DNA from 2 places in the Pseudomonas sp. NA-150 genome. Region 1 is predicted to be linked to the other one. Evidence: predicted binding sites of a transcription regulator. Region 1 holds the regulator's gene; the other holds the start of a gene.

The links. Region 1 encodes FliA, which starts transcription of late flagellar genes. Its sites were predicted from a motif close to CTAAAGTTTNNNNNNNNNNNGCCGNTAA; they were not measured.
Region 2: a site for FliA is predicted at 1,498-1,525, ahead of ACF0H7_RS09235 (methyl-accepting chemotaxis protein). Genes of this name have one in related genera too.

What each region holds. Positions count from the first base shown of each region.
Region 1 is NZ_CP172305.1:4,759,831-4,775,661, reverse strand. It holds gene flhB (flagellar biosynthesis protein FlhB) at 1-843, shown strand, start outside; gene ACF0H7_RS22535 (IS256 family transposase) at 992-2,251, shown strand; gene flhA (flagellar biosynthesis protein FlhA) at 2,889-5,018, shown strand; gene flhF (flagellar biosynthesis protein FlhF) at 5,030-6,361, shown strand; gene fleN (flagellar synthesis regulator FleN) at 6,477-7,310, shown strand; gene fliA (RNA polymerase sigma factor FliA) at 7,304-8,047, shown strand; gene ACF0H7_RS22510 (chemotaxis response regulator CheY) at 8,304-8,678, shown strand; gene ACF0H7_RS22505 (protein phosphatase CheZ) at 8,698-9,486, shown strand; gene ACF0H7_RS22500 (chemotaxis protein CheA) at 9,516-11,780, shown strand; gene ACF0H7_RS22495 (chemotaxis response regulator protein-glutamate methylesterase) at 11,832-12,974, shown strand; gene ACF0H7_RS22490 (flagellar motor protein) at 12,974-13,714, shown strand; gene motD (flagellar motor protein MotD) at 13,725-14,612, shown strand; gene ACF0H7_RS22480 (ParA family protein) at 14,658-15,446, shown strand; gene ACF0H7_RS22475 (CheW domain-containing protein) at 15,534-15,831, shown strand, end outside.
Region 2 is NZ_CP172305.1:1,934,962-1,950,792, forward strand. It holds gene ACF0H7_RS09225 (response regulator transcription factor) at 1-97, shown strand, start outside; gene ACF0H7_RS09230 (sensor histidine kinase) at 94-1,419, shown strand; gene ACF0H7_RS09235 (methyl-accepting chemotaxis protein) at 1,577-3,256, shown strand; gene ACF0H7_RS09240 (AI-2E family transporter) at 3,463-4,527, shown strand; gene nuoN (NADH-quinone oxidoreductase subunit NuoN) at 4,588-6,057, opposite strand; gene nuoM (NADH-quinone oxidoreductase subunit M) at 6,065-7,597, opposite strand; gene nuoL (NADH-quinone oxidoreductase subunit L) at 7,637-9,490, opposite strand; gene nuoK (NADH-quinone oxidoreductase subunit NuoK) at 9,487-9,795, opposite strand; gene nuoJ (NADH-quinone oxidoreductase subunit J) at 9,792-10,298, opposite strand; gene nuoI (NADH-quinone oxidoreductase subunit NuoI) at 10,308-10,856, opposite strand; gene nuoH (NADH-quinone oxidoreductase subunit NuoH) at 10,868-11,875, opposite strand; gene nuoG (NADH-quinone oxidoreductase subunit NuoG) at 11,872-14,589, opposite strand; gene nuoF (NADH-quinone oxidoreductase subunit NuoF) at 14,727-15,831, opposite strand, start outside.

The DNA of each region.
Region 1 (15,831 bases):
GTGATGGTACTGGCGGCGGTGATCGGCCCGATTTCGCTGGGTGGCTGGCTGTTTTCTGCGGGGACCATGGCGCCCAAATTCAGTCGAATGAACCCGGCAGCCGGGCTCAAGCGCATGGTCTCCACTCATGCGCTGGTTGAATTGCTGAAGTCGATTGCGAAGTTTTGCATCACGCTGATGGTGGCCTTGTTCGTGTTGTCCAAGGACAAGAACGACCTGATCGCCATTGCCCATGAGCCTCTGGAACTGGCGATTATCCACAGCATTCAGGTGGTGGGCTGGAGTGCGTTGTGGATGGCGTGCGGTTTGATCATCATCGCCGCGGTGGATGTGCCGTATCAGCTTTATGAGTCGCACAAAAAGCTGATGATGACCAAGCAGGAAGTCCGCGACGAGCACAAGGACAACGACGGTCGTCCCGAGGTCAAGCAACGGATTCGTCAGTTGCAGCGCGAGATGTCGCAGCGGCGCATGCTGTCGTCGATTCCCAAGGCCGATGTCATCATCACCAACCCGACCCACTTTGCCGTGGCGCTGCAATACGATCCGGAGCAGGGCGGGGCGCCGATGTTGCTGGCCAAGGGGACAGACTTCCTGGCGTTGAAAATCCGCGAGATCGGGGTTGAGCACAATATTCTGCTACTGGAGTCGCCGGCGCTGGCGCGTTCCATCTATTACTCGACGGAGTTGGATCAGGAAATCCCGGCGGGGCTGTACCTGGCTGTGGCGCAGGTGTTGGCTTATGTTTATCAGATTCGTCAGTACCATGCGGGTCGGGGTAAGCGTCCGGATCCGTTGAGTGAGGACCTGCCGATTCCGAGTGACCTGAAGCGTGATTCTTAAATATCCGTTGATTACTGGGGCGGGTGCGTACATATCCGTTGTCGGTGTTTAGCTGGTGTTACGGTTACGCTCTTACAGCGTGTCACTTTTTCAAAGAGACTGTCAGAAATTTTGTGTTCGGGCATAACATGTCACCAGAGGTGCATTTATGCCGACCAAAAAGAAGTCCGCCAGTGCAACACCGAGGGAATTGCCCTCGATACCCAAAGAGCTGATTGATCAGTTCGTCCAAGGCCCGATGAGCGCCGCAGCCATTCAGGACGCCTCTATGGCGTTCAAAAAGGCGCTGATCGAGCGTGCGCTAGGCGCCGAACTGGGTCACCACCTTGGCTATCCTCAGGGCGCGGAGCGCCCTGAGGATTCAACCAACCAGCGCAATGGTAAAAGCGGTAAAACGGTACTGACCGATGACGGGCCACTTCGCCTGGATATCCCCAGAGACCGCGATGGCAGCTTCGCGCCGATCCTCATTCCCAAGCATGAGCGCCGATTTACAGGCTTTGATGACAAGATCATTGCCATGTACGCCCGAGGGATGACGGTGCGTGAGATACGCGCTTTCCTGTCCGAGCAGTATGGAACCGATGTGTCGCATGACTTCATCAGTTCAGTGACCGATGCTGTGCTGGAAGAGGTTGGCGCTTGGCAGCAACGCCCTTTAGAGCCTATGTACCCAGTCATCTTTTTTGATGCGCTGCGGGTCAAAATTCGCGACGAAGGCTTGGTGCGTAACAAGGCGGTGTACTTGGCACTGGGCGTGTTACCCGATGGCACACGAGATATTTTGGGCATCTGGATCGAAAGCACCGAGGGTGCCAAGTTCTGGATGAAGGTGTTCAACGACCTGAAGACTCGTGGTGTTGAAGATGTGCTGATCGCCGTCACAGACGGCCTTAAAGGGATACCAGAGGCCCTAGGGGCGGTGTTTCCTGCTACCACACTGCAAACCTGCATCGTGCATCTGATCCGCAACAGCCTGGACTATGCGGCTTGGGATAAACGTCGAGCACTGGCCAAGGCGCTCAAGCCGATTTATCAAGCCATTAACGCCGATATCGCTGAGCAGGAACTGAACGCCTTTGAGGCGGGGCCTTGGGGCAAGCAGTATCCGACTGTAGTTGCTGCTTGGCGTAGAGCCTGGGATCGAGTCATCCCGTTTTTTGTCTTCCCGGCAGGCATCCGAAAGGTGGTCTACACAACCAACGCCATCGAAAGCATCAACGCTCAGCTACGAAAGATCATCAAGACCCGAGGGCACTTCCCCACTGACGATGCAGCGACGAAGCTGATATGGCTGGGATTACGCAACATCACCGCTAACTGGGGTAACGCAGCGCATGATTGGAAGGTGGCGATGAATCAATTTGCGATTCTCTATGGAGATCGATTTACCAGGCCGAGCTGGTAAAACAAAGGCCTGCCTGACGGCAGGCCACAACCAGCCCGAACACAAAAAATCTGACACTCCCTTTTCAAACGCCGGTGTGCCGGCCCAGCAAAAACTAACCAAAACGCTCGCGCCATCATACGGCCCCTCGCTTAGGCTCGGGGTACCTTCACTCCGGCGCTGTTTCGGGGGCACGCGAAGACCCGCCATCCCTGGCGGGGGTCGTGGCTCGCTCGGCATCCATGCCTCGCGTCCCCTGGAATACCGCCTGCGTTCAGCCTCCTGAAAACGGGGCCTCTCCCGACTTCGGGATTCAATTCGCTCAGATTTATTTGTGAACACGGTCTTTGTAGGAGCTGCCGAAGACTGCGATAAGGTCCGAAGGACCTTCAAAAATGTCCCATCCCCGCGACCGGTTCCCGGTCGATCGCAGCCTTCGGCAGCTCCTACAGAAATCGTAACCAGCTTTTGATCTTGATCTTCGCGATTCAATTGACGAAACCTACTATCGCCCCGTTCCCAGAAGGACTCCTACAGTCCCATGACACCCACCCCCTTCTTTTTAAACACCACCCCATAGTTGGAAAGCTTCTTGCAATACCCCTGTCACGTCGCTTATGGCGTCAAAAGTTTGATTTAGCGTGCAGGTAAAAAATCGGTGGATCGCTCTCAATTAATCAACGCAGCACGCAGCAACGCCGCCAGTCTCGGTCGTGGCAATCTGGGCGTGCCTTTGCTGTTGTTGGTCATGCTGGCAATGATGATGTTGCCCATGCCACCGTTCCTGCTCGACGTGTTCTTCACCTTTAACATCGCGCTGTCGATCGTGGTCCTGCTGGTGTGCGTATACGCCCTGCGGCCGCTGGACTTTTCGGTATTCCCCACCATCCTGCTGGTCGCGACGCTGCTGCGCCTGGCGCTGAACGTAGCGTCGACCCGTGTAGTAATGCTCCACGGCCAGGACGGCCACGCCGCTGCCGGTAAGGTGATCCAGGCCTTCGGTGAGGTGGTGATCGGCGGTAACTACGTGGTCGGTATCGTGGTCTTCGCGATTTTGATGATCATCAACTTTGTCGTGGTAACCAAGGGTGCCGGGCGGATTTCCGAGGTGAGCGCGCGTTTCACCCTCGACGCGATGCCCGGCAAACAAATGGCCATCGACGCCGACCTCAACGCCGGCCTGATCGATCAGCCTCAAGCCAAGCACCGTCGTCTGGAAGTCGCCCAGGAAGCCGAGTTCTACGGCTCCATGGACGGTGCCAGCAAATTCGTGCGCGGTGACGCCATTGCCGGTCTATTGATTCTGTTCATCAACCTGATCGGCGGCATGGCGGTGGGTATCTTCCAGCACAACATGAACTTCGCCGACGCAGGCAAGGTTTACGCGCTGCTGACCATTGGTGACGGTTTGGTGGCGCAATTGCCATCACTGTTGTTATCCACAGCTGCGGCGATCATGGTGACCCGTGCTTCCGGTTCGGAAGAAATGGGCAAGCTGATCAATCGGCAGATGTTCACTTCGTCCAAGGCGCTGTTCGTAGCGGCGGGCTTGATGGTGGTCATGGGGCTCGTGCCTGGTATGCCGCACTTTTCCTTTATCAGCTTGGGTGCAATGGCTGCCGGGTTCGCGTACATGGTCTGGAAGAAGCAGAACGTGATCAAGGTTCAAGCGCTGCAGGAGGTCAAGCGTCAGCAGGAGCTGCTGCCTTCTCCATCGCGGGCGCAGGATTCCAAAGAGCTGGGCTGGGATGACGTGTCCGCCATCGACATGATCGGCCTGGAAGTGGGTTATCGCCTGATTCCGCTGGTGGACCGTAACCAGGGTGGTCAACTGCTGGCGCGGATCAAGGGCGTGCGCAAGAAGCTTTCGCAAGAGCTGGGCTTCCTGATGCCCACGGTGCATATCCGCGACAACCTCGATCTGGCGCCCAGTGCTTATCGTCTGACGCTGATGGGCGTGACCCTCGCCGAAGCCGAGATCTACCCGGACCGCGAATTGGCGATCAACCCGGGTCAGGTGTTCGGTACGCTCAACGGTATCAGCGCCAAAGACCCTGCCTTCGGCCTCGAGGCGGTGTGGATCGAAATCAGCCAGCGCAGTCAGGCGCAGTCCCTTGGCTATACCGTGGTCGACGCCAGTACCGTGGTGGCAACCCACCTTAACCAGATTCTGTACAAGCACTCCCATGAGCTGATCGGCCATGAGGAAGTGCAACACCTGATGCAGATGCTGGCCAAAAGTTCGCCCAAGCTGGCTGAGGAGTTGGTGCCGGGTGTGCTCTCCCTGTCGGCATTGCTCAAGGTATTGCAGGCGTTGCTCTCGGAGCAGGTTCCCGTCAGGGATATCCGCAGCATCGCCGAGGCGATCGCAAATGCCGCCCCTCGGAGTCAAGATACCGCCGCTTTGGTGGCCGCCGTACGTATCGGATTGTGTCGTGCCATCGTCCAAAGCATTGTGGGGATTGAGCCGCAGCTGCCTGTTATCACCCTGGAGCCAAGGTTGGAACAAATATTGCTCAATAGTCTGCAGAAGGCTGGTCAGGGTCAGGAAGAGGGCGTTCTTCTTGAGCCAAGCATGGCTGAAAAGCTCCAGCGCTCTCTGATTGATGCTGCCCAGCGCCAGGAAATGCAGGGTCAGCCAGTTATTTTGTTGGTCGCAGGACCGGTTCGCGCCATGTTGTCGAGGTTTGGGCGTCTGGCTGTACCGAATATGCACGTTCTGGCGTATCAAGAAATTCCCGACACCAAACAAGTCACGATCGTCGCGACTGTCGGGCCTAACGGCTGAGGTAGTGAGTCATGCAAGTTAAGCGTTTTTTCGCCGCCGATATGCGCCAAGCCATGAAACTGGTTCGCGATGAGTTGGGCGCCGATGCAGCCATCATTGGAAACCGGCGGATTGCCGGCGGCGTAGAGCTGACTGCTGCCCTGGATTACAAGCTTTCCGCGCTGGCGCCACGTGTGCCGAACATCGAGCTGGAAGACGAGCTGCGCAAGACTCAGTCGCGCATCGTCTCCGCACAAGCCGAATTGGGTACGCGTGGTGAAGGCGAGTCACTGATCAATCGTCAACTGTTCTCCGGCGCGTCGCTGAGCGCGGCCGATAACCATATCGAGCCGACCTTCGACGAACCGGCACGTCCAGCGCCTCAGGCGTCGTACACGGCCCCAGTTGAACCGACCATCGGCCTGCGTGCCTATGAGTCGATGCGCTCCGAATTGAACGGCCTGCGCGAATTGCTCGAAGTGCAGCTAGGCTCGCTGGCGTGGAACCAGTTGCAGGGCAGCCGGCCGCAACAAGCCAACCTATGGCGTCGTTTGCAACGCATTGGCCTGTCCGGTCCGCTGTCGCGCGATCTGCTGGCTATGATTGCTGATATTGAAGAGCCCCGTCAGGCGTGGCGCATGTTGTTGGCGCACCTGGCGCGGATGATCGTGACCCCTGACGTCGAGCCGCTGGAAGAAGGTGGCGTGATCGCCATGGTCGGTCCGGCGGGCATGGGCAAGACCACTACGCTGGCGAAGCTGGCCGCGCGGTATGTCTTGAAATACGGTCCGCAGAACATTGCACTGGTGAGCATGGACAGCTACCGCATCGGTGCTCAGGAGCAACTGAAAACCCTGGGCCGGATTCTCAATGTGTCAGTGACCCATATCGATCCGGGTCAATCATTGGGACAGGCGTTGGAACCCTTGTTGCGCAAGCGGGTGGTCTTGATCGACACCGCAGGCCTGCAAGCGAGCGACCCGGCACTGCGCATGCAGTTGGAAAGTCTTGCCGGGCGTGGGATCAAGGCGCGTAATTACCTGGTGCTGGCAACGACTAGCCAGAAGCAGGTTCTAACCGCCGCCTACCACAGCTATAAACGTTGTGGTCTGGCCGGCTGCATTCTTACCAAGCTGGATGAAACCGCCAGTCTGGGGGAAGTATTAAGTTTGGCCATAAGCCATGAATTACCGGTGGCTTACCTCACGGACGGGCCGCGAATTCCGGATGATTTGCACTTGCCGCGACGGCACCAACTGGTCAGTCGCGCGGTCAGTGTGCAAATGCAGGAAGAGCCTAGCGAGGAAGCTATGGCAGACATGTTCGCGGATCTTTATCACAACCCTAACAAGCGGGTTGGGTAAGGCATGACATTGGAATGTACCTACATCACGAACTGTGGGGCGCTGTTCACACAACCAGCACCCCTGCATTCAGTAATGTGGCCTCGGTCTAAGCAACACAAGGTAAAGAAATAACATGGGCAGCATGCATCCCGTACAGGTTATCGCAGTGACTGGCGGCAAAGGTGGCGTCGGTAAGACTAACGTGTCAGTGAACCTCTCGCTGGCACTGGCTGAGCTCGGCCGGCGCGTCATGTTGCTGGATGCCGATCTGGGTCTGGCAAATGTCGATGTCCTGCTGGGACTGACCCCGAAACGCACCCTGGCAGACGTCATCGAAGGGCGTTGCGAGCTGCGTGACGTCTTGCTTCAGGGGCCAGGCGGCATTCGTATCGTACCGGCGGCCTCGGGCACGCAGAGCATGGTTCACCTGACACCGGCGCAACACGCCGGGCTGATTCAGGCGTTCAGTGACATCGGCGACAACCTCGACGTACTGGTGATCGACACCGCTGCAGGTATTGGTGACTCGGTAGTCAGTTTTGTCCGCGCCGCCCAGGAAGTGCTGCTGGTGGTCTGCGACGAACCGACCTCGATCACCGATGCCTACGCCCTGATCAAATTGCTCAACCGCGATTACGGCATGAACCGCTTCCGCGTGCTCGCCAACATGGCGCAGAGCCCGCAGGAAGGCCGCAACCTGTTCGCCAAGCTGACCAAGGTCACCGACCGCTTCCTCGACGTCGCCCTGCAATACGTGGGTGCTGTGCCGTACGACGAATGCGTGCGCAAGGCCGTACAGAAACAACGTGCGGTGTATGAAGCGTTTCCGCGCTCCAAGTGCGCCCTTGCGTTCAAGGCCATTGCGCAGAAAGTCGACACCTGGCCGTTGCCGGCGAACCCGCGTGGGCACCTGGAATTTTTCGTAGAGCGACTCGTACATCAGACGAGTGCAGGACCCGTATCATGACCGCCAGCGGCTACCGCATGTACAGCAAGTCATCCAAAGACTCCCAGTACGAGCTGATCGAGCGCTATGCGCCGCTGGTCAAACGCATTGCCTATCACTTGCTGGCGCGTTTGCCGGCGAGCGTACAGGTCGAGGATCTGATCCAGGCCGGCATGATCGGCTTGCTCGAGGTATCGACCAAATACGACGCCACCAAAGGCGCCAGTTTTGAGACCTACGCCGGGATTCGTATCCGTGGCGCCATGCTCGATGAAGTGCGCAAGGGCGATTGGGCCCCGCGTTCGGTGCATCGAAATACGCGCATGGTGAGCGACGCGATTCGGGCAATTGAATCTAAAACGGGTCGTGACGCTAAAGATCACGAAGTTGCGGCCGAACTCCAGTTAAGTCTCGATGATTATTACGGGATTTTGAACGACACCTTGGGCAGTCGCTTATTCAGTTTTGACGACCTGTTGCAGGACGGCGAACACGAAGGGCTGCATGAGGATGGCGCAAGCGCTCAGCTTGAGCCGTCGCGGGACCTTGAAGATGAACGCTTCCAGGCCGCGTTAGCCGATGCGATAGCCAATTTGCCAGAGCGTGAGCGACTGGTGTTGGCGCTGTACTACGACGAAGAGCTGAACCTCAAGGAAATCGGTGAAGTATTGGGGGTCAGCGAGTCTCGGGTCAGCCAGTTACACAGCCAGTGCGCAGCTCGTTTGCGAGGGCGTTTGGGGGAGTGGCGAGCGCGTTGACAGGCCATGTGTGACCCTTGGTGGTCGCAGGTTGTCTGTAAGCCGGCTGTGCAAAGCGTTACGAGCGAAGAACAAGACTAGGCAGGAGCCGGTCAGTCAGGGCCTTGTGGCCTGCTGTGCCTGTTTTCCGATCTGTTGATTACCAAGCCCGTCATCGTTTCGTGCAGCCATTGCGTGCTGTGCCCGTTTTGATTGAACAGCGTATTCAGGTGCTGGATACGTTAAAGACTGCTTGGAGGTCGAATTGGACAAGAACATGAAAATCCTCATCGTTGATGACTTCTCAACGATGCGGCGGATCATTAAAAACCTGTTGCGTGACCTGGGGTTCACCAACACCGCGGAAGCAGATGACGGGACAACCGCGCTGCCGATGCTGCAAAGCGGCAGCTTCGACTTTCTGGTGACCGACTGGAACATGCCTGGCATGTCCGGCATCGACTTGCTGCGCCACGTGCGTGCCGATGAGCGCCTCAAGCACCTGCCGGTGTTGATGGTGACGGCCGAAGCCAAGCGTGATCAGATCATTGAGGCCGCTCAGGCCGGTGTGAACGGTTACGTGGTCAAGCCCTTCACAGCCCAAGTGCTGAAAGAAAAGATCGAAAAGATCTTCGAGCGCGTCAATAGCTGATGTTTGCCGCGAGGGCTCTATGGAGCAGAACGAATCGTCAATGGGCGACTTTGAGTCGACCCTGAAAAAACACGCACAGGAATTGGTCCAGAGCCTTGAAAAAGGCAGGTTTGGCGATGCTGTGCAACTCATCCATGAGCTGAATCAGACTCGTGACCGTGGCCTGTATCAGGAAGTCGGCAAATTGACCCGCGAGTTGCACAGCGCGATCGTCAATTTCCAGATCGACCCGAACATGCCACAGGCCGAGGAAGTCTCGCAGATCACCGACGCCACCGAACGCCTGTCATACGTGGTCAGGCTGACCGAGAATGCGGCCAACCGGACCATGGATCTGGTTGAGCAAAGCACGCCCTTGGTCACGGGGCTCAACACTGACGCTGCTGCCTTGAGTGCCGATTGGGGACGCTTCATGCGTCGCGAAGTCGGTGCCGAAGAGTTCCGCGAGCTGGCGCGCCGTGTCGAAGGTTTCCTGGCGCGCAGCGAAACGGAAACCAAGCTGGTGTCGACCAATCTCAACGATATTCTGTTGGCGCAGGATTACCAGGACCTCACCGGTCAGGTGATCAAGCGCGTGACCAAAATGGTCGCGGAAGTGGAGTCAAACCTGCTCAAACTGGTGCTGATGGCCAGCCAGGTCGATCGCTTTGCCGGGATCGAGCATGACCATCAATCGATCCGCACAGAACAAGATCAAGAAAAAAATCTGGCACAGGGTGAAGGTCCGCAGATTCATGCCGATAAGCGTGAAGACGTCGTATCCGGACAGGATGATGTTGACGATCTGTTATCCAGCCTGGGCTTCTAGGTCGATTTGAAATTTTAGGGAGCACCCCAATGAGCTTCGGCGCCGATGAAGAAATCCTTCAGGATTTCCTGGTAGAGGCCGGCGAGATTCTCGAGCAATTGTCCGAGCAGCTGGTCGAGCTGGAAAGCCGACCTGATGACGCGGACTTGCTCAATGCAATTTTTCGCGGTTTTCACACTGTAAAAGGGGGCGCCGGCTTCCTCCAGCTGCATGAGCTGGTGGAGTGCTGCCACATCGCCGAGAACGTGTTCGACATCCTGCGCAAGGGTGAACGTCGCGTTGACTCGGAGCTGATGGACGTGGTTCTCGAAGCGCTGGATGCGGTCAACGGCATGTTCACTGAAGTGCGCGAGCGCACCAGCGTGACCCCGGCCACCCCGGAGCTGCTTGCAGCCCTGGCACGCCTGGCCGAGCCAGCCTCTGCCGACGAGATTGCCGCCGCAGCACCTGTTGCTGTCGCGTCGCCAATGGTCGAAGAATCCGAAGACATTACCGACAGTGAGTTCGAGCAACTGCTGGACTCGCTTAACGCGGTCAAGGCTCAGGCAGCGGCTGGCGTGGTGGCACTGAGCGTTGCAGAGCCCGCCTCGATCTACGCCGGTGGCGCAACGGGTGCTGACCCGACGAGCGACGACATCTCCGACGCCGAGTTCGAGTCACTGCTTGATCAACTGCACGGCAAAGGCCAGTTCGCCGCCGATGCAGCGCCGGTTGCGCCAGTGGTTAGCGCCGCTGCGCCTGCCAGCAATGAAATCACCGACGACGAATTCGAAGCACTGCTTGATCAGTTGCATGGCAAAGGCAGTTTTGTCGCCGATGCCCTGGAGTCGACCACAGCTGTTGCCGTCGCCGCTCCGGTAGCGCCGCAGGCAGTGGCAGTCGCCGCCAGCGGTGACCAGATCACCGATAACGAATTTGAAGCGCTGCTCGATGAGCTGCACGGCAAAGGCAAGTTCGAACCTGAAGTGGTCGCCGCTGCGCCGGTTGCAGCAGCAGTTGCCGCCGCGCCGGTGGCCGCCAAGCCCGTCGTAGCTGCGGTCGCCAAAGCGCCTGAGCCAGCGAAAGCCGTTGCCGCGCCAGCACCTGCCAGAGCGCCTGTTGCGGAAAAGCCAGCTGCCTCCGAAGCCGAAACCACGGTACGGGTCGACACCGCGCGCCTCGACGAAATCATGAACATGGTCGGCGAGTTGGTGCTGGTGCGTAACCGTCTGGTGCGCCTGGGTCTCAACAGTGGTGATGAAGCCATGTCCAAGGCCGTGTCGAACCTCGACGTGGTCACGGCAGACCTGCAGACCGCGGTGATGAAAACCCGCATGCAGCCGATCAAGAAAGTCTTCGGTCGCTTCCCGCGACTGGTTCGCGACCTTGCCCGGCAGTTGAAGAAAGAAATCAACCTGGAGCTGGTCGGCGAAGAAACCGACCTCGATAAAAACCTGGTCGAGGCACTCGCCGATCCGCTGGTCCACTTGGTGCGTAACGCGGTGGACCACGGAATCGAATCGCCGGAAGAGCGCGAAGCGTCGGGCAAGTCCCGTGGCGGCCGCGTGATCCTTTCGGCGGAGCAGGAAGGCGACCATATCCTGCTGTCGATTTCCGATGACGGCAAAGGCATGGACCCTAACGTCCTGCGCTCCATCGCGGTCAAGCGTGGCGTGATGGACAAGGATGCGGCCGATCGTCTGAGCGATACCGACTGCTACAACCTGATCTTCGCCCCGGGGTTCTCGACCAAGACCGAGATTTCCGATGTGTCCGGGCGTGGCGTGGGCATGGACGTGGTGAAAACCAAAATCGCCCAGCTCAACGGCTCGATCAACATCTACTCGACCAAGGGCCAAGGCTCGAAGATCGTCATCAAGGTGCCGTTGACCCTGGCGATCATGCCGACCCTGATGGTGATGCTGGGCAACCAGGCCTTCGCTTTCCCATTGGTCAACGTCAACGAAATCTTCCACCTCGACCTGTCGCGGACCAACGTCGTCGACGGCCAGGAAGTGGTGATCGTGCGCGACAAGGCCTTGCCGCTGTTCTACCTCAAGCGTTGGCTGGTTTCGTCGGCCGCCCATGAGGAACAACGTGAAGGGCATGTGGTGATTCTCTCGGTTGGCACCCAGCGCATCGGCTTCGTCGTCGATCAACTGGTGGGTCAGGAAGAGGTGGTCATCAAGCCGCTGGGCAAAATGCTGCAGGGAACGCCAGGTATGTCGGGCGCCACCATTACCGGTGACGGTCGTATTGCCTTGATTCTCGATGTTCCGAGCATGCTCAAGCGTTACGCCGCGCGGCGTATTTGATTTCGGTGCTGCGGGTCGCACGAAGCGCCCGCAGCACCTATTGGAGTGTTTATGGCAGTCAAGGTCCTGGTGGTGGACGATTCAGGTTTCTTCCGCCGCCGCGTCTCGGAAATTCTTTCTGCGGACCCGAATATCCAGGTAGTCGGCACGGCGACTAATGGCAAGGAAGCGATCGAACAAGCGCTGGCCCTCAAGCCTGACGTGATTACCATGGACTACGAGATGCCGATGATGGACGGCATCACGGCGGTGCGGCATATCATGCAACGCATCCCGACCCCGGTCTTGATGTTCTCCTCGCTGACCCACGAAGGTGCCCGCGTTACGCTGGACGCACTGGATGCCGGGGCAGTGGATTTCCTGCCGAAAAACTTCGAAGACATCTCGCGCAATCCAGAGAAGGTCAAACAACTGCTGTGCGAAAAGATTCAGAACATCGCTCGCAGTAATCGTCGTTTCAGTGGTTTCAGCGCACCGGCGGCCCACGCAGCTCCCGCGCCGAGCACTTCGGCAGCGCCCACCAGCAGCAGTTTCAACACCAGCACATCGACCGCGCGTCCATTGCCGACGCGTGCCGCCGTCCCGGCCGCCCACACTACCTCGTCGCATCACTCGCCAGCGCCCAAGCGCAAAGCCTACAAGCTGGTGGCGATTGGTACGTCGACCGGTGGCCCGGTGGCTTTGCAGCGGGTCCTGACCCAACTGCCAGCCAACTTCCCGGCACCGATCGTACTGATTCAACACATGCCGGCGGCCTTCACCAAGGCCTTCGCCGAACGTCTGGACAAGCTGTGCCGGATCAGCGTCAAGGAAGCCGAGGATGGCGACATCCTGCGTCCGGGCCTGGCACTGCTGGCCCCCGGCGGCAAACAAATGATGGTCGACGGTCGCGGCGCGGTGAAAATCCTGCCGGGCGACGAGCGCCTGAATTACAAGCCGTGCGTGGACATCACTTTCGGTTCCGCCGCCAAGTCCTACGGTGACAAGGTTTTGGCGGTGGTGTTGACCGGCATGGGTGCAGACGGTCGCGAAGGTGCGCGCCTGCTCAAGCAGGGCGGCAGCCATATCTGGGCGCAGGACGAGGCGAGCTGTGTGATCTACGGCATGCCCATGGCCATCGTCAAAGCTGACCTCGCGGATGCGGTGTACGGTCTGGACGATATTGGCAAGCATTTGGTCGAGGCTTGTATCTGATGGACGTATTAAGCCTTATCGGGATCATCCTGGCGTTTGTCGCGATCATCGGCGGCAACTTCCTCGAAGGCGGGCACCTGGGTGCATTGCTCAATGGTCCGGCGGCCTTGATCGTGTTGGGTGGCACCCTGGCGGCGTCACTGCTGCAAGCCCCAATCAGCGCCTTCATGCGCGCGATGCAGATCGTGCGCTGGATCATTTTTCCACCCCGCATCGACCTGTCTGGCGGCATAGATCGCGTGGTCAACTGGAGCCTGACCGCCCGCAAGGAAGGCCTGCTGGGTCTGGAAAGCGTTGCCGATGCCGAGGCGGACACCTACGCGCGCAAAGGTTTGCAGTTGCTGGTCGATGGTGCCGAGCCGGAAGCAATTCGCAGCATTCTGGAAGTGGATTTCATCACCCAGGAAACCCGCGATATCCAGGCTGCCAAAGTCTTCGAAGCCATGGGCGGTTACGCACCGACCATCGGCATCATTGGTGCGGTCATGGGCTTGATCCATGTGATGGGCAACCTCGCGGACCCGAGCCAGTTGGGTAACGGTATCGCCGTCGCGTTCGTCGCTACCATCTACGGTGTCGCATCGGCCAACCTGATTCTGCTGCCGATTGCCAACAAGCTCAAAGCCGTTGCCATGCGCCAGTCGCGTTATCGGGAAATGCTGCTCGAAGGCATTCTGTCCATCGCCGAGGGTGAAAACCCGCGTTCGATCGAGTTGAAGCTGCAAGGCTTCATGGAGTGAGGCTCTAGTCATGGCTCGTCGTCGTCCGCCTGAAGAACACGAAAATCACGAACGCTGGCTGGTGTCCTACGCGGACTTCATTACCTTGCTGTTCGCGTTTTTCGTGGTCATGTACTCCATCTCGTCGATCAACGAGGGCAAGTACAAAGTGCTGTCCCAGGCACTGATCGGCGCCTTCAATGAAACCGACCGCAGCCTCAAGCCGATCCCCATCGGTGATGAACGTCCGTTGACGGTCAAGCCGGCCGAGCCCTTGATCAAGGACAGCGAAGAGGTCGACGCCGGCCTCGCGCAAACCTCGGTCACGCCGTTGCAGGCGATTGCCAACGACGTGCGTGACGCCTTTGGCGACCTGATCAAATCCAACCAATTGACCGTGCGTGGCAACGAGTTGTGGATCGAGATCGAACTCAACTCCAGCCTGTTGTTCGGCAGCGGTGATGCCATGCCAAGCGATGTGGCGTTCAACATCATCGAGAAGGTCGCGAAGATTCTGCATCCGTTCGACAACCCGGTGCACGTCGAAGGCTTCACCGACGACCAGCCGATCCGTACCGCGCAGTACCCGACCAACTGGGAACTGTCCTCGGCGCGGGCGGCGAGCATCGTGCGCATGTTGGCCATCGACGGCATCAACCCGTCACGGATGGCTTCGGTAGGCTATGGCGAGTTTCAACCGGTAGCCACCAACGCCACGGTCGAGGGCCGCGCGCACAACCGCCGGGTAGTGCTGGTGATCTCGCGCAACCTCGAAGTACGCCGCAGCCTCACGGGTTCGGGCAGTGCCAATGCAAAACCGGATGCCGCGTTATCCAGGGCTGGCACACAAACTGCACCGACCAAGGTCACACAGCCGGTTCGCGGGAACGCCGTCAATTCTCCGTCACCGGCCTTATAGTCAGTTCTCGGTAGCGCCAACGCATTGCCGGGAGGAAAACGCACAATGAGAGTCTGGGCAGTAGCCAATCAAAAAGGTGGCGTCGGTAAGACCACTTCTTCCATCGCTTTAGCCGGTCTGCTGGCACAGGCGGGCAAGCGCGTGGTCGTTGTCGATCTGGACCCCCATGGCTCCATGACCAGTTACTTCGGCCACAACCCCGACACCCTGGAACACAGCAGCTACGACCTGTTCCAACACAAGGGACTGGTACCGGATGGCTTGCCCGGGCAACTGCTGTTGCCCACCAGCGATGAACGTATTTCCCTGCTGCCGTCGAGCACGGCGCTGGCGGTACTGGAGCGTCAGTCGCCCGGACAGGGCGGCCTCGGCCTGGTGATAGCCAAAAGCCTGGCGCAGTTGTGGCAGGACTTCGATTATGCGGTCATCGACAGCCCGCCGTTGCTCGGCGTGTTGATGGTCAATGCGTTGGCGGCCAGCCAGCAGTTGGTGATCCCGGTGCAGACCGAGTTCCTTGCCGTCAAAGGTCTGGAACGGATGGTCAGTACCCTGGCGATGATCAACCGCTCGCGTAAGGTCGCGCTGCCGTACACCATTGTCCCGACCTTGTTCGACCGCCGCACCCAGGCCTCGATGGGCACGCTGAAAACCTTGCGCGATAACTTCCCGGAGCACATCTGGAACGCCTACATCCCGGTGGACACGCGCCTGCGTGATGCCAGCCGGGCAGGGGTCACGCCTTCGCAGTTCGATAACAAAAGCCGCGGTGTATTGGCCTATCGGGCGCTGCTCAAAGACCTGCTGACCCAGCAGCTCGTTGCGCAGGTGGCCTGACGTGTTGTGCTTTCCATCACCGACGGATTCAAGTCGGACGCCGGCACAGCCGATAACCCGTAAAGGCCATTATGTAGGGGCACCCTTATGAGCCGCCCTGTCGATATCGCTACACGGCCGCAAGTTGCATTGCAGTCATACCTGGACGCCTTGCTCCAGGACGCCACTGAAGAGCTGACGGTCGAGGCGGCGCTGGATGAGTTTCAGGCTGCGGTCCTCGAAGAGCAGGCCCGTGATGCCGTCGTCAACGCAGCACTGGCCGCGGTGTCGGTGAAAGCGCCGTCGCCCGTTGTGGTGGCCGTTGCCGCGCCGGTTCCGGTGATTGCCGAAATCATTGCTCCCATTGCGGCAGCGCCGGCCCCCGTGGCCCTGGCGCCGCGCGTGG
Region 2 (15,831 bases), 2.8 Mb from region 1:
TGAAGTTCACGTCAATCACCTGCGTCGCAAGCTCGGTCGCGCGGTGATCGAAACGCGCCGTGGCCAGGGCTACTGCTTTACTGGAGCGACTGAGTGAGGTCGATGCAGGCGCGCCTCAGCCTCGGTTTGATCGGCGTGTTGTTAGTGGTCGGTCTGGTCCTGGCACAAACCAGCCTGTGGCTGTTCGAGCTGGGCCTGCAACGCTATCTGGAATCAGGCCTGCGCAACGACAGCGAAAACCTGTTGGTGGCGTTCGCACGCGGTCCTCAGGGCATACAGCTGAATGAGCAACACCTGCCACCGGCGTATCAACAGCCTTATTCCGGCCGCTACTTCCGCGTTGATCTGCCGGGCGCGCACTGGCGCTCGCGATCGTTGTGGGACCTTGAACTGTCAGCCCCCGACACCATTGGGCTGCATTCCCACTTCGAGCTCGCGGGCAGCGGCCAGTCGTTGCTGGTGCTGCGCACGGACTACCGTCGTTTCGGTCAGACGCTGTCCATTACCGTGGCGCGGGACTACACGCCGGTAAAGGCCAGTTTCCAGCAGGTCCAGCAGATTGGCCTGGGACTCGGCTTACTGGCGATGATCGTGATTCTGGTGCTGCAACGCCTGACCGTACGCCGCGCTTTGCGCCCGCTTGAAACCGGCCGCGAACAGATCGCCCAGTTGCAACTGGGGCAGCGCTCGCAGCTCGATGATCGGGTGCCGCTGGAGCTAGAACCACTGGTGGCGCAGGTCAATCATTTGCTCGCACACACCGAAGACAGCCTCAAGCGCTCGCGCAATGCCCTGGGCAATCTGGGGCATGCGTTGAAAACGCCGCTGGCGGTGTTGGTCAGCCTCGCGTCGAGCGACCAACTGGATGCCTGCCCCGAACTTCGCGCCACGCTCAAGGTGCAGTTGGAGCAGATTCAGCAGCGACTGAGCCGAGAGTTGAATCGCGCTCGCCTGTCCGGTGACACGCTTCCGGGTGCGCAGTTTGATTGCGATGCGGAGTTACCCGGTCTGATCGCCACGCTGGGCATGATTCACGGTGAACACCTGACGCTCAGCCAGCAGGTGACACCGAGGCTGCACCTGCCATGGGACCGAGAAGACCTGCTCGAACTGTTGGGCAATCTGTTGGATAACGCCTGTAAATGGGCTGACAGCGAGGTACGTCTGACCATTAGCCACACGCCGCAGCAGTTCTGCATCCAGGTCGATGACGACGGCCCCGGCATTCCCGAGTCCCGTCGCGATGAGGTATTTAGCCGTGGCACGCGCCTGGACGAGCAAATCAGTGGCCACGGGTTGGGGCTGGGGATCGTTCGCGATATCGTCGACGCCTGGGGCGGTCACTTGCATTTGCTGACCAGCCCGCTGGGGGGGCTGCACGTGCGCATTGAGCTGCCCGAGCGCACGATCAGCGATTAGTCCACCGTGGGCCACCTTTTGTGGCGTTTCCCATTCCGCTACAAAAGAAGATTTTCCTTACAATGCCGACAGACGTTTCTCAACTTTTCCGCGCCTGAGCCGCTAACCCTCTAAACGTTACAACCAAAACACTGAATGCTAATAAGAGTGGAAACGTATGCGTCTTAACTTGAAGGCAAAAGTGCTGTCGTTGGCTGTACTGCCGGTATTAATCTTTGCGTTAGTGATCGGCGCTTCAACCGTGGTCATGTTACAGAACCAGGCCCGCAAAGAAGTCGAAGACACCCGGCAGCGCCTGCTGGCTGATGCAAAAACCACTCTGCAGAACTACGTGATGGTGGCCATGGGGGCGGTCAAGCCGTTGTATGACGCGTCGGCACCCGGCGACACCGTTGCACGGGCGCAGGCGATAAAGATGCTGTCAGGCATGTCCTACGGCAAAGACGGTTATTTCTTCGGTTATGACTCGGGCGCGGTGCGTATGTTTAAGGGCAATAGCCCTGATGACATCGGCAAGAGTTTTAACGACGTCAAAGACGCCAACGGCGTTTATTACAACCGCGATTTGGTCGCGGTGGGCAAAGCCGGCACTCACTACTTGCAATATTCTTCCGCGCTGCCCGGTAAGTCGGAATCAGTGCCAAAGTTAGGTTATACCGATTACCTCTCCAAATGGGACATGGCCCTCGGCTCGTCGATCAATCTCGACGGAATCGAAGCGCGGGTTGCCGTGGTTGAGAAGGATGTCGATGCGCGCATGCAGAGCATGCTGATGAGCATCGCTGGCATCACAGTGCTGGTACTGGTGTTGATTATCATCGGTGGCGCGTTCCTCACCGGCACCATCATCCGTCCGTTGCGCCTGATGAAAGACAGCCTCGACGACATCGCCTCAGGTGACGGTGATCTGACGCGTCGCCTGCCCGTAACCAGCGGTGATGAGCTGGGTGAACTGGCGGGTTCGTTTAACCGCTTCGTCGACAAGATCCATGGGCTGGTCAGGCAGATCGCTGAAATGACCTCGCAACTGACCGGACTGGTCAGCGAAGTGTCCGATCAGGCTCATCGCTCCGAGAAGGCCATGGAGCGTCAACGTCACGAAACCGATCAAGTGGCGACGGCGATCAACGAAATGTCTGCGGCAGCCCAGGAAGTGGCGAAAAGCGCACAGGGGGCGGCGGTCGCGGCGCAACAGACCGACGCGGAAGGTCAGGCGGCGAAACGCGTGGTGGACGGCAGCATCAAGCAGATCCATGCGCTGGTCAGTGACATTCGCAGCAGCGGCACGTCCCTCGACAGCTTGCAGAACGACGTGTCGTCGATTGTCAGTGTGCTGGGGGTGATCCGTTCGATTGCCGAGCAGACTAACCTGCTGGCCCTCAACGCCGCTATTGAGGCTGCGCGTGCAGGCGAGGCCGGGCGTGGATTCGCGGTGGTGGCTGACGAAGTACGGGCACTGGCCAGTCGTACCCAGCAGAGCACGCAAGAGATTCAAGGGATGATCGATCGCTTGCAGACGGGTACTCAAGGCGCGGTCGAGGCCATGCGTCGCTCCAGTGAAGCGGGCGACGGTACGTCGGCACGGGCCAACGAAGCCGGTTTGTCGCTGGATACCATCGCCTCGTTGATCGGCACCATCAACTCGATGAACGCGCAGATCGCCAGCGCGGCGGAAGAACAGACGGCGGTGGCTGAGGAAATCAATCGCAGCGTGCACCAGATCGCCGAGTCGGTAGAAAATGTGGCCGATCAAACCCAAAAAAGCGCCCACACCTCGCGCAACCTGGCTGACCTTGGCCAGCGCCTGGGGCAACTGGTCGGACAGTTCCGTATCTGATTTCTGCATCACACATCACCTGTAGGAGCCGCCGGAGGCTGCGATGCTTACGGCCCAAAGGCCGTTCCGGCCTTTTCGCAGCCTTCGGCAGCTCCAACAGGGTTACGCGATGCTGCTTGTCGTCACCGATTCCACTGCCAACGGCACTCGCCTGCCGATTAATGGACTAATCCTTAGGACTAGTGCGTTACTCACAGGGGCGGGACATGAACGAAAAATCGTTTCAACACAGAATCTTCCTCGGCCTGTTGGCGATCGTCACCCTGGCCTTCATCTGGATTCTGTTGCCGTTTTACGGCGCGGTGTTTTGGGCCGTCATCCTTGGCGTACTGTTCGCCCCCCTACAGCGGCGTTTGCTACTGAAGCTACGCTGGCAACGCAATCTGGCAGCGCTGTGTACCCTGGCGATCTGCCTGCTGATCGCAATCCTGCCGGTGATCGTGATTTGCCTGTTGCTGATCCAGGAAGGCGCCATGCTGTACAAGAACATCGAAAGCGGCCAATTGGACATCAGCAGCTACGTCATACAGTTCAAAACCCTGCTGCCGCCTTACTTCAGACACTTGCTGGATCACCTTGGCATGGGTGACCTCAATGGCCTGCGCGACAAGATCGCCAAGGCGGCGATGCAAGGCAGTCAGTACCTGGCGACCCAGGCGTTCACGGTAGGGCAGGGCACCTTCGATTTCATGGTGAGCTTTTTCATCATGCTCTACCTGCTGTTCTACCTGCTGCGCGATGGAACGGACATGGTGCGCCGGGTTCGCACGGCCATTCCGCTGGCTGAACACCAGAAACGTCTTTTGCAGTTGAAGTTCAATCGCGTGGTGCGGGCCACGGTGAAAGGCAATCTGGTGATGGCAGTGGTCCAGGGCATACTGGGCGGCCTGATTTTTTGGTGCCTCGATATCTCCAGTGCGTTGCTCTGGGCGGTGGTGATGGCGTTCGCATCATTGCTGCCGGCGATAGGGGCGGCGATCGTCTGGGCGCCGGTTGCCGTGTACTTCTTGATCAATGGCATGATCTGGCAAGGCGTGGTGCTGGGGTTGTTCGGCATCTTCGTGATCGGCCTGGTCGACACGGTGTTGCGGCCGATCCTGGTAGGCAAGGACACGCGCATGCCGGACTACCTGATCCTGATCTCGACCCTGGGCGGCATTGCGGTATTTGGCCTCAACGGCTTTGTCATCGGGCCACTGGTGGCGGCGTTGTTTATGTCGACATGGGAGATCTTCGTCGAAAACAAACAAACGGTCCGCCTGCCCGGCTAACGTTCCATCGGGCATAAAAAAAGCCCTGCAAATGCAGGGCTTCTCTTTGACCGGGGAGCGTCAGCTGACCAGTTGCAGGCCTGCGTGATGCACCATGTCCAGCAGAGGTTGTGGATAAACACCCATGATGAAGGCCAGAACCGCGATCACCAGCAGCATCACGCCGCCAGTACGCTGTGCCCAGTTGAACGGGGCATCGTGGCGACGCAGGCTTGGCTCGACCAGGAACAGGGTCACCATCACACGCAGGTAGTAGAACACGCCGATGGCGGAGCCGATGACCAGCGAACCGATCAGCCACCACAGGTGCGATTCAACGCCGGTGGCGATGATGTAAAACTTGCCGATGAAGCCAGCGGTCAGCGGGATACCCGCCAGCGACAGCATCATCACGGTCATCACCGCCGTGAGGTATGGACGACGCCAGAACAGGCCACGGAACTCGAACAGAGCGTCCGCATCACGACCGCTGTAAGGCGAGGACATCAGGGTCACAACCCCGAAAGCGCCCAGCGTGGTGATCACGTAGGTCACCAGGTACACGCCGATGGCCTCGACCGCGATGCCTTTGCTCGCAACCAGCGCGATCATCAGGTAACCGAAGTGGGCAATGGACGAGTAACCCAGCAGACGCTTGAGGTTGGTCTGGGTCAGTGCCAGCAGGTTACCGATCAGGATCGACGCAACTGCAATCACCGCCAGCACGTTGTACAGCACGCCACTGCTGGCAGCAGGGGAGATCTGGAACAGACGCACCATCACCGCGAACACGGCCACTTTACTGGCGGTTGCCAGGAAGGCGGCGACCGGCGCCGGAGCACCTTCGTACACGTCCGGTGTCCACAAGTGGAATGGCACCAGCGACAGCTTGAACGCCAGACCAACCACCATCATCGCCAGACCCAGTTGCGCGATCGGGCTAGGCAGGCCGGTGGCCGCCAGCGCTTGACCGATACCGGTGAAGCTCAGGGAACCGGCTTCGGCGTACAGCAACGCCATACCGAACAACAGGAACGCGGAGCCGGCCGCCGACAGCACCATGTACTTGATGCCGCCTTCGAGCGAGCGCTTGTTGAAGAAGGCGTACGCCACCAGACCGTAGACCGGCACCGACAACAGTTCCAGGCCGATGAACAGGCTCGCCAGGTGTTGCGCGCTGACCAGTACCAGACCACCGGCCGCAGCCATCAGGATCAGCAGGTACAGTTCTTCGCGGTTACCAGGGTAGCCGGAGGTCTTCTCACCCAGGTAGGCATGAGCCAGCGTCACACAGGCCAGGGTCGAGGCCAGGATGATCGCCATGTACAGGCAGGCAAAGTTATCGATCTGCAGCAGGGGGGTGACCACCAGCGGCGCAACTTTCAGCGCCGGGTAGATCGACAGCAATGCCAGGTTGAGACCGCCCACGGTGAGCAGGAAGGTTTGCGAATGGTTGCGACGCCAGGCGATCGCCAGCATCACCACGATAATCGTGGCGCTGGTAATCAACAGCGGCGCAAGCGCAATAAAGTGTTGAATCGTCAGGTCCATAGCGCTCTTACCGGGCCGAAGCGAGTTGAGTGAAGGCGGAGCCGAGCCACTGCTGCACGCCATGCATCGTTGCGGCAGACGTATCGAGGAACGGTTGTGGGTACACGCCGAGGTAAACCAGCAGTGCCGCCAGACCCAGGACCATGATCAGCTCACGACCGTCCATACCGTGCAGCACTTCATCCGACTTGGCCGGACCGAAGTATGCGCGGTGGATCATGATCAGCGAGTACACCGAACCGAACACCAGACCCGAGGTTGCGATGGCAATGATCCAAGGCGAACCGACGAAGGAGCCGATCAGGATCAGGAACTCACCGACGAAGTTACCGGTGCCTGGCAAGCCGAGCGACGCTGCGGCAAAGAACAGGCTGATCGCCGGCAGGTACGCGATACGCGACCAGATACCGCCCATTTCACGCATGTCTCGGGTGTGCAGACGCTCGTACAACTGGCCACTGAGGATAAACAGTGCCGCGGCCGACAGACCGTGAGCCAACATCTGGATCACCGCGCCTTGCAGCGCCTGCTGGCTGCCGGAGTAGATACCGATCAGTACAAAGCCCATGTGCGAAACGCTGGAGAACGCGATCAGGCGCTTGATATCGGTCTGGGCGAACGCGAGGAACGCACCGTAGAAGATACCGACCAGACCCAGGCCCATGGCAATCGGCGCGAATTCGGCCGAGGCGTTAGGGAACAACGGCAGGGCGAAACGCAGCAGACCATAGGCAGCTGTTTTCAGCAAAATACCGGCCAGGTCCACGGAACCTGCGGTGGGCGCCTGAGCGTGAGCATCAGGTAGCCAGGAGTGGAACGGCACCACCGGCAGTTTCACCGCGAAGGCGATGAAGAAGCCCAGCATCAGGATGAATTCGGTGCCCGATGCCATTTTGGTTTTCAGCAACTGGGCGTAGTCAAAAGTGATTACGCCGGTGCTGTTGTAGTTGACCAGCACCAGACCAAGGATCGCCACCAACATGATCAGGCCGCTGGCCTGAGTGAAGATGAAGAACTTGGTTGCTGCGTAGATCCGGGTCTTCTTGCCGTCCGAAGAGCTGTGACCCCAGAGCGCGATGAGGAAATACATCGGCACCAGCATCATTTCCCAGAAGAAGAAGAACATGAACAGGTCGATGGCGAGGAACACGCCGATCACGCCGCCCAGGATCCACATCAGGTTGAGGTGGAAGAAGCCAACGTTACGCTGGATCTCTTTCCACGAGCAGAGGACCGACAGCACGCCGAGCAGACCGGTCAGCAACACCATCAGCAGCGACAGGCCATCGAGGGCCAGGTGCACGCTGATGCCGAAGCGGGCGATCCACGGCTGCTTGAACTCGACCACCCAGGTCGGATCAACGCCAGGCGCCGGGGCAAAGTGGAAGTCACCGTGGGCCCACAGCCAGAGGCCGAGAGCGAATTCCAGGGTCATGGTCAGCAACGCAATCCAGCGTGGCAGGGTGGCGCCGAAGCGCTCCCCTTGCCAGCACAGCAGGCCGCCGATGAAGGGGATCAGGATTAGCCAAGGCAGAATCATGACAGGCTCAGTTCCTTTCGCAAATTCGCAAGGTTCATATCAGACCGCAACCAGCACGATGGCGCCAAGCACCAATACAGCGCCTGCAGCCATTGAAGCGGCGTACCAACGGAGTTGGCCGGTCTCGGTGCGGCTCAGGGCGCGGTGTCCGCCTTTGGCCATCCGTGGGATCAGGCCAATGGTTTGGTCCAGCGGGTCCCGGCGCAGTACGTGGCTGATCGCCAGATACGGCTTGACGAAGACCTTGTCGTACAGCCAATCGAAGCCCCAGGCGGCGAACCACCAGGCCGACAGCACACGACCCAGGCTACTTTCGGCAACCGCAGTCGCAAAACGACGCTTGCCGAGGAACAGCATGGCCGCCAACAGGATACCGGCGAGGGCAATGGCGCCCGAGGCGATTTCCAGGCTGTGCTTGGCGTCGCCGCCAGCATGACCGACGCTTTCCGGCAGTACACCGGCCAGTGGCGGGGTGATCAAGGCGCCGATGAAGGTCGACAACACAATCAGCACCGACAATGGCAGCCAGTGAGCGATACCGTGACCGGCATGCGCTTCGGTCTTCGCTTCGCCGTGGAAGGCGATGAAGATCAGGCGGAAGGTGTACAGCGAGGTCATGAACGCGCCGACCAAACCTGCGTACAGCAGATTGTGGTTACCGCTGGCGAATGCTTCCCAAAGAATTTCGTCCTTGGAGTAGAAGCCGGCAGTGATCAGTGGCAAGGCAGCCAGTGCCGCGCCGCCGACGATGAAGCTGGCGTAGGCCAATGGCAGTTTTTTCCACAGGCCGCCCATCTTGAAGATGTTCTGCTCGTGGTGGCAGGCAACGATCACCGAACCGGAAGCGAGGAACAGCAGCGCCTTGAAGAAGGCGTGGATCATCAGGTGGAAGATCGCCGCGTCCCAGGCACCCACGCCCAGCGCCAGGAACATGTAGCCGATCTGGCTCATGGTCGAGTAGGCGAGGATACGTTTGATGTCGGTCTGAACCAGTGCCGCGAAACCGGCCAGTACCAGGGTCACGGCGCCGACGATGCCTACGAGATGCAGAATCTCGGGGGCCAGTTCGAACAGACCGTGGGTACGAGCAATCAGGTAAACGCCGGCGGTGACCATGGTCGCCGCGTGGATCAGCGCGGAAACCGGCGTCGGGCCGGCCATCGCATCGGCCAGCCAGGTTTGCAGTGGCAGTTGTGCTGATTTACCGACAGCGCCGCCCAGCAGCATCAAGGTCGCCAGGACGATCCAGAAGTCACCGACCTTGAAGTGTTCCGGTGCACGCACCAGCAGCTCTTGAATGTTCAGCGTGCCCAGTTGCTGGAACAGGATGAACAGGCCGATGGCCATGAACACGTCGCCGATCCGGGTCACGATGAAGGCCTTGAGTGCCGCGTCGCCGTTTTTGCGGTTGCTGTAGTAGAAACCGATCAACAGGTAGCTGCACAGGCCCACGCCTTCCCAACCGAAGTACAGGAACAACAGGTTATCGGCCAGAACCAGGAACAGCATGCTGGCGATAAACAGGTTGGTGTAAGCGAAGAAACGCGAGTAACCGGCTTCACCGCGCATGTACCAGGAAGCGAACAGGTGGATCAGGAAGCCGACACCGACCACCACACCGAGCATGGTCACGGACAGACCATCCAGGTGCAGGGCGAAGTTAGGCTCCAGACCGTCCACCGACATCCAGCGCCATAGCACTTGGGTGTACTCGCCACCGGCAGGCGGCGCGACGTTGAACTGCCAGATCACCCAAGCGGCGACGATCGCCGACAGGGCCATGGAGCCGACACCAATCAGCGCCGCCAGGTTTTCGGAAATTTTCCCGCGAGAAAACGACAGCAGCAGGAAACCGATCAGAGGGAATACAAAGGTCAGAAAGAGAAGGTTCATCCGCGCATCTCGCTGGCAGCGTCGATATCGAGAGTGTGGAAGCGGCGATACAGTTGCAGCAGGATCGCCAGGCCAATACTGGCCTCGGCGGCGGCAAGGCTGATCACCAGGATGAACATGATCTGTCCATCCGGCTGCGCCCAACGGCTACCGGCAACGATGAAGGCCAAGGCAGAGGCGTTCATCATGATCTCCAGGCTCATCAGCACGAAGAGGATGTTACGGCGCACCATCAGGCCGACCAGGCCAAGACAGAACAGGATGCCGGCAACCGCCAAGCCGTGTTCGAGAGGGATAGCATTCATGACTTGATTCCTTCGTCGTTACGGCCGAGATGGAATGCCGTCACCGCTGCCGCGAGCAGCAGCATGGAGGCAAGTTCAACCACCAGCAGGTAAGGACCGAACAGGCTGATGCCTACGGTCTTTGCATCGACGGTGGTGTGACCAATGGCCGCGCCAGTGGAGTTGTTGAACAGCACATACAACAACTCACCCAGCAGCAGGACGCCCAGGATCACCGGGCCGGTCCAGATGCCGGGCTTGAGCCAGACGCGCTCTTGCTGCACCGAGGCCGGGCCGAGGTTGAGCATCATCACCACGAACACGAACAGCACCATGATGGCGCCGGCGTAGGCGATTACTTCCAGGACCCCGGCAAATGGTGCACCAAGGCTGAAGAAGGTCATCGCGACCGAGATCAGCGAAATGATCAGGTAGAGCAGGGCGTGCACCGGGTTTGTGTTGGTGATCACCCGCAGGGTGGACACAACAGCAACGCCAGATGCGAAATAGAAAGCGAATTCCATCTTTCTTCCTTAAGGCAGCAAGCTCTTCACGTTGATCGGTTCGGCTTCATTCTGCGCGGAGCCTTTCGGCTTACCGGCGATGGCCATACCTGCAACGCGATAGAAGTTGTAATCAGGGTTTTTACCAGGGCCGGAGATCAGCAGATCTTCTTTCTCGTAAACCAGATCCTGACGTTTGAACTCGGCCATTTCGAAATCCGGTGTCAGCTGGATCGCGGTGGTCGGGCAGGCTTCCTCGCAGAGGCCACAGAAAATGCAGCGCGAGAAGTTGATACGGAAAAACTCCGGGTACCAGCGACCGTCGTCGGTTTCGGCTTTCTGCAGCGAGATGCAGCCGACCGGGCAGGCCACGGCGCACAGGTTGCAAGCTACGCAACGCTCTTCGCCGTCAGGGTCACGGGTCAGGACAATCCGGCCACGGTAGCGCGGCGGCAGGTACACCTGTTCTTCCGGGTATTGCAGGGTGTCGCGTTTGCGAAAGGCATGACCAAAAATCATCACCAGGCTGCGAAGCTGGGTGTAGGTGCCATGCACGATGCCAAATATATATTTGAACATGGGTTATATCCTCACTGCGCCACGCCGGCGGACGTGTTCATCAACACGATCGCGGCGGTCACCAGCATATTGATCAGGGTCAGCGGCAGGCAGAACTTCCAGCTGAAATCCATCACCTGGTCATAGCGTGGGCGCGGAATCGAAGCGCGCAGCAGAATGAACAGCATGATGAAGAACGCGGTCTTCAGGGCGAACCAGACGAACGCCAGCGACGGCAGAATGTTGAACGGGCCATGCCAGCCACCGAAGAACAGGGTCACCAGCAGCGCCGAGATCAGCACGATACCGATGTACTCACCAACGAAGAACATGCCCCATTTCATGCCGGCGTATTCAATGTGGTAACCATCGGCCAGTTCTTGCTCGGCCTCCGGCTGGTCGAACGGGTGACGGTGAGTCACGGCGACGCCAGCGATGAAGAAGGTACAGAAACCGAAGAACTGCGGAATGATGAACCACAAGTGCTCAGCCTGATAGCTGACGATGTCGCCCATGTTGAACGAGCCAACCTGGATTACGATCCCCATCAGCGACAGGCCCATGAACACTTCATAGGACACGGTCTGGGCCGAAGCCCGCAGGCTGCCGAGGAGGGCGAACTTGTTGTTACTCGACCAGCCGGCGAACAACACCGCGTAGACCGACAGACCGGCCATGGCGAAGAAGAACAGGATACCGATGTTCAGGTCGGCGACCACCCAGGTCTCGGTGATCGGGATGATGGCGAACGCGATCAACAAGGCGCTCATGGCCACCACCGGCGCCAGGGTGAAGATCACCTTGTCGGCGAACGGCGGCGTCCAGTCTTCCTTGAAGAACATCTTGAGCATGTCGGCGGCGATCTGGAACGCGCCGAACGGACCGACCCGGTTCGGACCGTAACGGTCCTGCCAGAGGGCGAGCAAACGACGCTCGACCCAGCTCAGCAGCGCGCCGCAGATCACCACGGCCAGCAGAATCACGATCGCCTTGACTACCGAAATGATCGAATCGATGACTACAGGGGTGAACCACGTCATAGAGCTGCCTCCTGCAGTGCATCAACGGTTTTGCCGAACACGGCAGGCGGGATACCTTCCAGACCGACAGGCAGGGCCACGAGACCGGCGCCCAGTTCTTCGTTGATCCGCAAGGGCAGACGCAGCGTGCGACCGTCGACGATCAGGCTCAGCAACGCGCCGTCGTTGACGCCCAGGCGGTCCGCTTCGGACTTGGCCAGGGACACATAGGCGGCTGGAATGCGTTCTTGAACCGGTGCGGCTTTGGACGAGGTTTCGTCGCTGCCGAACAGGTGGTAGAACGGCACAACTTGCCAGGTCCCGCGCGCCGGAGCGAAAGCGCCCGGTACGCTGGCGAACCAGCTCAGGTTATCGCCGCGGCTTTCGATCAGGCGAGTACCCGGGTCACCGGCGCGCAGGTGGCCGCCGACTTCGTCCTGGAACTTGTTCCAGGCTTGCGGCGAGTTCCAACCCGGCGACCAGGCGAACGGCACCTGCTGACGCGGTTCGGCCGAACCCGAGTAACCTTCCATGGAGAAGGAGAACGCGGTGTCTTTGTCTTGCGAAGTACGCGGTTCGTGCACGCTGATATCAGCACGCATGGCGGTACGGCCGCTGTAACGCAGCGGTTCGCGCGCCAGTTTCATGCCCTTGATGCGGAACGAAGCCGACGGCGCCGCGTCGACGATCGCGGCCAGCTGCGCGGTGCTTGCGGCAACGGCTGCGGTCACGTGGTCGAGTTGAGTCCAGTCCACGGGCTTGTTCAGCAGGGTCGCGCGCAGGGCGTGCAACCAGCGCCAGCCTTCGTGAATCAGGATGCCGGCGTTGAGGTAGGTCGGATCGTAAACCTGGAAGAAGCGCTGGGCGCGACCTTCCTGGCTGACCAGCGTACCGTCGCCTTCAGCAAAGCTGGCCGCTGGCAGTACCAGGTGGGCACGATCGCTGGTTGGAGTCTTCTGATGGTCCGCAACGATCACCACTTTCGCGGCTTTCAGTGCTGCGTCGACAACAGAAGCGTCGGCACGGCGATACAGGTCGTTTTCCAGCACCACGATGGCGTCGGCTTTACCAGAGATCACTGCTTGCAGCGCGTCGTCGAGGGACTCGCCGCCGAGCATTGCCAGACCCATGCTGTTGGCTTCCGGCACGATCAGGCTGATGGAGCCGTCTTTCTCGCGCAGCTTCAGCGCCTTGGCAATGTTGGCCGCCGCTTCGATCAGTGCGGTCGAACCCAGGGAGCTACCGGAAATGATCAGTGGGCGCTTGGCCGCGAGCAGGGCAGTGGCGATACGCTGAGCCAGTTCAAGGGCTTCGCTGTCCAGGCCTTCAACTGCCGGTGCGCTGGCGTCGATGGCGTGGGCCACGGCGAAACCGATGCGCGCCAGGTCGGCCGGGGCGGCGTGAACGCATTCTTCAGCCACGTCATCGAGACGGGTCTCGGCAAGGCTGGCGATGAACAATGGGTTTTGCGCGTGCTGACCGATGTTCTTCACCGCGGCATCGAGCCATGGCTGGACTTTCATCGCAGCAGCCATGTCTTCGGCCTTGCCCTTGACCGATTGACGCAGGCCCAGGGCCATACGTGCTGCGGTTTGGGTCAAGTCTTCGCCGAGGACGAAAATCGCGTCGTGGTCTTCAATGTCACGCATCGTCGGGATCGGCAGCGGGCTGTCGTTCAGCACCTTGACGATCAAACGAATACGTTCCAGTTCGCCGGCTTCGATACCGGAGTAGAAGTGCTCGGCACCCACCAGTTCGCGCAACGCGTAGTTGCTTTCCAGGCTGGCGCGAGGCGAGCCGATACCGACGATGTTACGACCGCGCAGCAGATCGGCTGCTTTGTCGAGTGCTGCATCGAGGCCCAGTTTGACCTGACCGTCGGCCAGCAGTGGCTGACGCGGACGGTCTTCGCGGTTGACGTAGCCGTAACCGAAACGACCACGGTCACACAGGAAGTACTGGTTGACCGAACCGTTGAAGCGGTTTTCGATACGACGGATTTCGCCGTAACGTTCACCCGGGCTGATGTTGCAACCGCTGGAGCAGCCATGGCAGATGCTCGGCGAGAACTGCATGTCCCACTTACGGTTGTAACGCTCGGAGTGCGTCTTGTCGGTGAACACACCGGTCGGGCAGACCTCGGTGAGGTTGCCGGAGAACTCGCTTTCCAGCGCGCCATCTTCGACACGGCCGAAGTACACGTTGTCGTGAGCGCCGAAAACGCCCAGGTCGGTGCCGCCGGCGTAGTCTTTATAGAAGCGTACGCAACGGTAGCAGGCGATGCAGCGGTTCATCTCGTGAGCGATGAACGGGCCGAGTTCCTGGTTCTGGTGAGTGCGCTTGCTGAAACGGTAGCGACGCTCGTTGTGACCGGTCATCACGGTCATGTCTTGCAGGTGGCAGTGACCGCCTTCTTCGCAGACCGGGCAGTCGTGCGGGTGGTTGGTCATCAACCATTCGACGACGCTGGCGCGAAACACTTTCGCCTCTTCGTCTTCGATGGAAATCCAGCTGCCGTCAGTGGCCGGGGTCATGCAGGACATGACGATACGACCACGCTTGTCGTTCTCGTCGGTGTACTGCTTGACCGCGCACTGGCGACAAGCGCCAACGCTGCCAAGGGCGGGGTGCCAGCAGAAATAAGGAATGTCGAGGCCCAGCGACAGACATGCCTGTAACAGGTTGTCTGCGCCATCGACCTCGAGGTCTTTGCCGTCTACGTGGATAGTGGCCATGGTTCAAAGTTCTTCGTTGGCCCGTTGTCATCGGGCGTGGCTAATGGAATCTCGGTGCTATCCGTATTAAACAGCCGCTGAGGGCGTCATCGGATATAAAACCGGCAGCCTTGTGGGCCGCCGACTCTTCAGTCTTGTTATGCGCCAACCACAATCGGACGCTGAGCCAGGCTCGTCAGAGGATCGCGTTTTGGTGCGATGCCTGCTTCGAATTCCGGCCGGAAGTATTTGATCGCGGCGCCCAGAGGTTCCACGGCGCCCGGTGCGTGGGCGCAGAAGGTTTTACCAGGGCCGAGGAAACCGACGAGGCCTTCCAGGGTTTCGATGTCGCCCGGTTGACCTTCACCGTTTTCGATGGCGCGCAGGATCTTCACGCTCCAAGGCAAACCGTCGCGGCATGGGGTGCAGAAGCCGCAAGACTCCTGAGAGAAGAACTCTTCCATGTTGCGCAGCAGCGAAACCATGTTGACGCTGTCATCCACCGCCATGGCCAGACCGGTACCCATCCGCGTGCCGACTTTGGCCACGCCGCCGGCATAGAACAGGCAATCCAGGTGCTCAGGGAGCAGGAAGCCAGTACCGGCGCCGCCTGGCTGCCAGCACTTGAGCTTGTAACCGTCGCGCATGCCGCCGGCGTAGTCTTCGAACAGCTCGCGTGCAGGCAGGCCGAACGGCAGCTCCCACAGGCCTGGGTTCTTCACTTTGCCGGAGAAGCCCATGAGCTTGGTGCCCATGTCTTCGCTGCCTGGGCGAGCCAGGGATTTGAACCAGTCGTTGCCGTTGGCGACGATGGCGGGCACGTTGCACAGGGTTTCAACGTTGTTCACGCACGTCGGCTTGCCCCACACGCCCACGGAGGCAGGGAAGGGCGGCTTGGAGCGCGGGTTGGCGCGACGGCCTTCCAGGGAGTTGATCAGTGCGGTTTCTTCACCGCAGATGTAACGCCCGGCGCCGGTGTGCACGATCAGTTCGAAATCGAAGCCGCTGCCCAGAATGTTCTTGCCCAGCAGACCCGCCGCTTCGGCTTCTTTCACCGCACGACGCAGGTTCTTCGCGGCGGTGGTGTATTCGCCACGCAGGAAGATGTAACCGCGGTAGGCTTTCAGCGCACGGGCGCTGATCAGCATGCCTTCGATCAGCAGATGGGGCTGTTGCTCCATCAGCATGCGGTCTTTCCAGGTGTTGGGCTCCATTTCATCCGCGTTGCACAGCAGGTAGCGGATGTTCATGGATTCGTCTTTG